2 regions of the Streptomyces sp. NPDC048521 genome follow, and region 1 is predicted to be linked to the other one. Evidence: predicted binding sites of a transcription regulator. Region 1 holds the regulator's gene; the other holds the start of a gene.
What was found. Region 1 encodes HspR, which represses chaperone genes until heat shock. Its sites were predicted from a motif close to TTGAGNNNNNNNNNCTCAA; they were not measured.

Region 2: lon (endopeptidase La) is a predicted target of HspR. The motif match lies at 2,195-2,213, and genes of this name have one in related genera.

Annotation. Positions count from the first base shown of each region.
Region 1 covers NZ_JBICWR010000005.1:183,622-187,316, forward strand. Annotated here, with positions in the region: gene ACGFRF_RS14470 (sugar ABC transporter substrate-binding protein) at 1-905, opposite strand, end outside; gene ACGFRF_RS14475 (heat shock protein transcriptional repressor HspR) at 1,386-1,838, opposite strand; gene dnaJ (molecular chaperone DnaJ) at 1,844-3,016, opposite strand; gene grpE (nucleotide exchange factor GrpE) at 3,056-3,695, opposite strand, start outside.
Region 2 covers NZ_JBICWR010000003.1:296,635-300,329, forward strand. Annotated here, with positions in the region: gene lon (endopeptidase La) at 1-2,172, opposite strand, end outside; gene ACGFRF_RS08885 (rhomboid-like protein) at 2,330-3,394, opposite strand; gene ACGFRF_RS08890 (spermidine synthase) at 3,567-3,695, shown strand, end outside.

The sequences.
Region 1 (3,695 bases):
CCCTGGAGCTTGGTGACGGCCATCTGTGCGGCGGCCTCGGCCTCGTCCGGGTAGGACTTGTAGACGCTCATGTACTGCTCGCTCGTCACCACCCGCTGCACGGCGTCGAGTTCGGCGTCCTGGCCGGTGATCGGGGGCAGCTGGGTGACGCCGGCCGCCTTGAGGGCCTTGATGACACCGCCCGCCATGCCGTCGTTGGCGGCGTAGACGGCGGCGATGTTGTCCTTGCCGATCTTGGCGATCGCCGCGGCCATGCGCGCCTCGGCGTTCTCCGGCTTCCAGTCCTTGGTGTCGAAGGAGTCCGCGATCGTCACCTTGCCGCTCAGCTCGGACAGCGCGCCCTGCTTGAACTGCTTGGCGTTGGGGTCGGTGGGCGAGCCGTTCACCATGACGATCTTGTCGGAGGTGTCGGCCTTCGGGCCCAGCGCCTCCAGCAGCGTGCGGGCCTGCACCTCGCCGACCAGCTCGTTGTCGAAGGAGATGTAGGCGTCGATCGGGCCCTCGGCGAGGCGGTCGTAGGCGATGACCGGGATGCCGGCGTCCTTGGCCTTCTGCACGCCGGCGGCGACGGCGTGCGAGTCGACCGCGTCCAGCAGGATGACGTCGACCTTGTCGTCGATCATCTGCTGCAGCTGGTCGGCCTGCCGGGTGACGCTCGCGTCGGCGTTGGCGTACTTGACCTTGCCCTGCTTCTGGGTGAGTTCGGCCACCTTGTCCCGAATGATGGGGTAGTCGAACTTGTCGTAGCGGGTGTTGGCCTTCTCCGGGAGCAGCAGGCCCACGGTGATGTCGTTGCCCTTGGTCGGGCTCGCGCTCGCGCCGTCCCCCGCCGCGTTCAGCACGCCACAGCCGGCGAGCGAGAGGGTCATCGTGGACGCGGCCACGGATATGGCGATACGACGCATTCGAGGGCTCACTTCAGGTGCGTTCCGGACGTGGGTGCTGCTATACGACCCAGGTGTCTGAAAAGACAACGCGGCGGCGCCACTCGGCGTCAAGCGGAATCACTTAACGAGTCCGCAACACCACGCTCAGCTGCCCTTGTGAAGGTGGCGCGGAATCACCTCCAAACACTCTTTACGGACCCTCCATTCAAAGGGAGTTCACGGGCAGGCAAAGATCGGCACAACCAACTCCATTCCCGGCACGCCATGATCATCGGGACGCGCCCGCCGCCGCACCCGCTCGACCGGGGAAGCGAACGAACCCGGCCACGGCACCGAGGGCGTCCCGACGGCGGACGACGCCCGCTTCGGCACCGTCACCGTCCGGTTGCCGCCGTCCGGCTCGCTTCCCGGCCGACCCACACGGACGCGGGGGTACGGCGAAGGGCCCGCAGGCACGATGCCTGCGGGCCCCTCGTACGCGTTCCACTCGGCGGAGGGTCAATCCGGCTGCTGCTGCCGCTTGGGCCGCCACACCACCAGCGCGCTGGTCTGCTGCACCTCCTGGTACGGGACCAGGTCGCGGCGGTAGGAGGCGTGGACGGCGGCCTCGCGCTGCTGCATCGCGGCCGCCGCGCCGTCCAGCGCCGCCTGAAGCTCCACGACGCGGGACTGCAGGGCGGCGACCTGGTTCTCCAGTTCGATGATCCGCTTGATGCCGGCCAGGTTGATGCCCTCGTCCTGCGACAACTGCTGCACCTGGCGGAGCAGTTCGATGTCACGGGCCGAGTACCGGCGGCCCCGGCCGGCGGTGCGGTCGGGGGAGACCAGGCCCAGGCGGTCGTACTGGCGCAGCGTCTGCGGGTGGAGTCCGGAGAGCTGGGCCGCCACCGAGATGACGTAGACCGGGGTCTCCTCGGTCAGTTCATACGGGTTACGTCGACGGCCGTCCATCACTCTCAAGCTCCCTTCGCGGCCTCGAACAGCTCCGCCCGCGGGTCCTCGCCCGCGGTCGCCTCGCGATACGCCTCCAGTGCGTCACGAGCCTTCCCCGACAGGTCCTTCGGGACACTCACCTCGACGGTGACCAGCAGATCGCCGCGGGTGCCGTCCTTGCGGACCGCGCCCTTGCCACGGGCGCGCATCGTACGGCCGTTGGGGGTGCCCGGCGGCAGTTTCAGCGTGACGGCCGGACCGCCGAGGGTCGGCACCCGCACCTCGCCGCCGAGGGCCGCCTCGGGATACGTCACCGGCACGGTGACGGTGAGGTTGTCGCCCTTGCGGCCGAACACGGGGTGTTCGCCGACGTGCACGACCACGTACAGGTCGCCCGCCGGGCCGCCCCGCTCACCGGGCGCGCCCTTGCCGCGCAGCCGGATGCGCTGCCCGTCGGTGACGCCCGCCGGGATGCGGACCTGCATCGTGCGGGACGACTTGGCGCGTCCACTGCCCTTGCACTCCAGGCAGGGGTGCTCGGCGATCAGGCCGCGGCCCTTGCAGTCGGGGCAGGGGTCGGTGAGCGAGAAGCCGCCGCCCGAGCCCCGGGCGACCTGCCCGGTGCCGACGCAGGTCGGGCACACGCGCGGTGTGCCGTTCTTGTCGCCGGTGCCGGAGCAGGCCTTGCAGGGCTGCTGGGAGGTCATCCGCAGCGGGACCGTCGCGCCCTCGATCGCCTCGGTGAAGCTGAGGGTGACCTCGGTGTCGATGTCCTGGCCGCGCCGCGGCTGGGTCCGGGTCGTGCCCGTGCCGCCGCGGTTGAACAGGCCCCCGAAGACGTCACCGAGTCCACCGCCGAAGCTTCCGCTCTGGGCACCGCCTCCTCCTCCGAAGAGGTCGCCCAGGTCGAAGTTGAAGGAGCCGCCGGCCGCGCCCGGCCCGGGGCGGAAGCCGCCGTTGCCGAACAGGGTGCGGGCCTCGTCGTACTCCTTGCGCTTCTTGGGGTCGCCGAGCACGTCGTTCGCCTCGGAGATCTCCTTGAAGCGCTCCTCGGCCTTGGCGTTGCCCTTGTTGGCGTCCGGGTGGAACTCGCGGGCGAGCTTCCGGTACGCCTTCTTGATCTCGGCCTCGGTCGCGTCCTTGGGGACGCCGAGGACCTTGTAGTAGTCCTTCTCGATGAAGTCCTTGGTGCTCATCCCCGACGTCCCTCCTCTCCTGCGTCGTCGGTGATTACGTCAGCCCTCCTCCGGGCCACCGTTCTCCTTGTCGTCGCCGCCCGCCGCGGTGTTCTCCTCGGCGCCCTCGGCCTTGACGGTCTGCGCGCCGGGCTGCGGCTCGGCGACGGCCACCCGCGCGGGGCGGATGGTGCGCTCACCGATGCGGTACCCGGGCTGCAGGATCGCCACGCAGGTCGTCTCGGTGACGTCCGGCGCGTAGGAGTGCATCAGGGCCTCGTGGATCGTCGGGTCGAAGGGCTCGCCCTCCTTGCCGAACTGCTGCAGGCCCATCTTGGCCGCGACGGTCTCCAGCGACTCGGCGACGGACTTGAAGCCGCCGACCAGTTCGCCGTGTTCCCGCGCGCGGCCGATGTCGTCGAGCACGGGCAGGAGCTCGGTCAGGAGGTTCGCGATGGCGATCTCCTTGACCGCGATCCGGTCACGCTCGACGCGGCGGCGGTAGTTCTGGTACTCGGCCTGGAGGCGCTGGAGATCCGCCGTGCGCTCGCCGAGCGCCGTGCGCACCTGGTCCAGCTGGGCCACCAGGCCCGCGTCTGCACTTACGTCCCCGGCCGGGGCCGCCCCCTCCTCGGGAGCGGCCTTCGACTCGGCGTCTTCGGGGGCCGCGCCGGAGGGGACGTCGGGCTTCTCCTCGAAG
Region 2 (3,695 bases), on a different contig from region 1:
GGTCATGGCCACGTCCGTGCGGACCAGGCGGCCGGAGAGGAGGGACGCGAGGGCCGTCGTCATCGTGACGCCGGCGCTCGGACCGTCCTTCGGGACCGCGCCCGCCGGGAAGTGGATGTGCACGCCCCGGTCCTTCAGGTCGGCCACGGGCAGCTCCAGTTCGGCGCCGTGACTGCGCAGGAAGCTCAGCGCGATCTGCGCCGACTCCTTCATCACGTCACCCAGCTGACCGGTCAGGGTCAGGCCGGCCGCCCCGGTCTCCGGGTCGGCGAGGGACGCCTCGACGAAGAGCACGTCGCCACCGGCGCCGGTGACCGCGAGACCGGTGGCCACACCGGGGACGGCCGTACGGCGCTCGGCCGGGTCCTGGGCGGACTCGGGCACGTGGTGCGGGCGCCCGATCAGGCCGCGCAGATCCTCGTCCCGGACGGTGAAAGGCAGCTTCCGCTCGCCCAGTTCGTGCTGGGCGGCGACCTTGCGCAGCAGTCGCGCGATGGACCGCTCCAGGGTCCGCACGCCCGCCTCGCGGGTGTACTCGCCGGCGAGCTTGCGCAGCGCACTCTCGTCGAGGGTGACCTCGTCCTTGTCCAGGCCGGCCCGCTCCAGCTGGCGCGGGAGCAGGTGGTCACGGGCGATGACGACCTTCTCGTCCTCGGTGTAGCCGTCCAGGCGGACGATCTCCATGCGGTCCGCGAGCGCCTCCGGGATGGCCTCCAGGACGTTGGCCGTGGCGAGGAAGACCACGTCCGACAGGTCGAGTTCGACCTCCAGGTAATGGTCCCGGAAGGTGTGGTTCTGGGCCGGGTCCAGGACCTCCAGCAGAGCCGCGGCCGGGTCGCCGCGGAAGTCCGAGCCCACCTTGTCGATCTCGTCCAGCAGGACCACCGGGTTCATGGACCCGGCCTCCTTGATGGCGCGCACGATCCGGCCGGGCAGCGCGCCGACGTACGTACGCCGGTGGCCGCGGACCTCGGCCTCGTCCCGGACGCCGCCGAGGGCGACCCGGACGAACTTGCGCCCCATCGCGTGCGCGACGGACTCACCGAGGCTGGTCTTGCCGACGCCGGGCGGGCCGACGAGGGCCAGCACGGCACCGCCGCGCCGCCCGCCGATGACGCCCAGGCCCCGCTCGCTGCGCCGCTTGCGCACCGCCAGGTACTCGGTGATGCGCTCCTTCACGTCCTCGAGCCCGGCGTGCTCGGCGTCGAGGACGGCCTTGGCGCCCTGGATGTCGTAGGCGTCCTCGGTCCGCTCGTTCCAGGGCATCTCCAGGACGGTGTCCAGCCAGGTGCGGATCCACGAGCCCTCGGGCGACTGGTCGGAGGCCCGCTCGAGCTTGTCGACCTCCTTCAGGGCGGCCTCGCGGACCTTCTCCGGCAGGTCGGCGGCCTCCACGCGGGCCCGGTAGTCGTCGGACTCCTCGCCCTCCTTCTCGCCGTTCAGCTCGCGCAGTTCCTTGCGGACGGCCTCGAGCTGACGGCGCAGCAGGAACTCGCGCTGCTGCTTGTCGACGCCCTCCTGGACGTCCTTGGCGATGGTCTCGGCCACGTCCTGCTCGGCGAGGTGGTCGCGCAGCTGCTGCGTGGCGAGCTTGAGGCGGGCCACCGGGTCGGCGGTCTCGAGCAGTTCGACCTTCTGCTCGGTGGTGAGGAACGGCGAGTAGCCGGAGTTGTCGGCGAGCGCGGAGACGTCGTCGATGGCCTGGACGCGGTCCACGACCTGCCAGGCGCCGCGCTTCTTCAGCCAGGTGGTGGCGAGCGCCTTGTACTCCTTGACGAGTTCAGCAGCCTGGCCCGGCAGCGGGTCGGGCACGCTCTCGTCGATCCGGGCGCCCTCGACCCAGAGCGCGGCACCGGGGCCGGTGGTGCCGGCGCCGATCCGCACCCGGCTCCGGCCGCGGATCAGAGCCCCCGGGTCACCGTCGGCCAGCCGGCCGACCTGCTCGACCGTGCCCAGCACACCGGTCTTGGCGTACGTCCCGTCGATGCGCGGCACCAGCAGCACCCTGGGCTTCCCAGGCTCCGACCGGGCGGCGGCCTGTGCGGCCTCCACCGCGGCCCGCACCTCGGAGTCGCTCAGGTCCAGCGGAACCACCATCCCGGGCAGCACGACCTCGTCGTCGAGCGGCAGCACGGGCAGTACGAGCGTGAACGCCGTGGACTCAGCAGCCATGATCTCCCCTTAGGCAGTCAACTTGAGCTATGCCGACTCAATGCTTGGCGCTCCGCTGATGTTCCCGAAGTCCTGTTCGCTGTGGGCGATCAGCGGACGACGTGACTGTTCCTGCAGGTCACTGGCGTTGTCGCGCCCCAGGGGTTGGTTCTCTGCCTCAGGAAGTACTGCGGCCCAGCGGCGCCGTGGCGGTCCGCTGCCGACGCCGGACCAGGGGCCAACCGGCGACACCGAGCGAAAGGGCGATGAGGTGGCCCCAGTTGGTCATCGGGTCCCGGAAGGCGATCAGGTCGTTCAGGAGCGCGCCGCCCGCGAGGAGGAGCAGGAGTCCGCGCGACCACGGTCGGAGCAGGCCGGCCAGGGCGCCGACGCTGGCGGCGACACCGAAACTGATGCCGTAGTCGAGGCGGTGCAGCGAGGTCTGAGGAAGGTGTCCGACCAGGACGGCCAGGCCGACGGGAACCTCGGTGGCGAGCGTGGCCACGACGTGTCCGGCGAGGAACACGCAGGCCGCGCGAGCCCCGCCGATCCGCCGCTCCAGCGCGCCGAGCACCAGCACGAAGGCCGGCGCGTACGGCGAGACGATCCCGCCCGCGATCCACACCGCGCTCGCCAGCAGCACCAGTACGGGCGTGCGCAGCAGGTGGGCCACGTCGGTACTGGAGTTCTCGTAGAGAGTGTGCACGAGTCCGGGGTCGGCCAGGTCCGCGACCGTGGAGGTGACGACCAGGACGGCCGCGTAACCGAAGGTGAACGGCGTGCCGACCGGAGTGGGCAGCAGACGCCACCAGCGCGGCGCGGGGACGGGCGGACACGCCTCGGCCGCTGCCGGGGCGGGCGGACACGCCTCGACCGGTGCCGGAGCCGCCGGACGCCCCTCGACCGGCGCCGGGACGACCGAACACGCCTCGACCGGTGCCGGAGCCGCCGGACGCCCCTCGACCGGCGCCGGGACGACCGAACACGGCTCAACCGGTGCCGGAGCCGCCGGACGCCCCTCGACCGGCGCCGGGACGACCGAACACGGCTCAACCGGTGCCGATGCGGCCGGACGCCCCTCGACCGGCGCCGATGCGGGTGGCGCCGTGCCGCGCTGGCGTGGCATGCCGTCCAGCAGCCCGCCCGCCCCGGGGACCGGGAGGCCGTCGGTGCCGGCGGGAAGGGGCGTGCCCCGCGGGGGCGGTGACGCGGCCGTCGCAGGGCCCGTCGCGATGCGGTCCACGGTGAGGCGCTCCTTCCGTCGCGCCCCACCCTTCGCGTTCACCGGGCCGCTGTCTATGACGGACGCCACGCGAGAGCGGATGCACAGCAACCTCTCAGGTGCCGCCCGCGCCCGCCGGCCCGTCATCCGTAATTCCCGTGAACGTCAAGCCACGTTCGAGCAGGATGGACGCATGACTGCCGCGTACGACTCACCCGTGGTCCTGGACCGGCGCGACGGCCCGTACGGCGAGGTGGTGCTGCGCAGACACGGTGCGCTGCTGCAGATCATCGCCAACGGCTGTTTCCTGATGGACACCTCC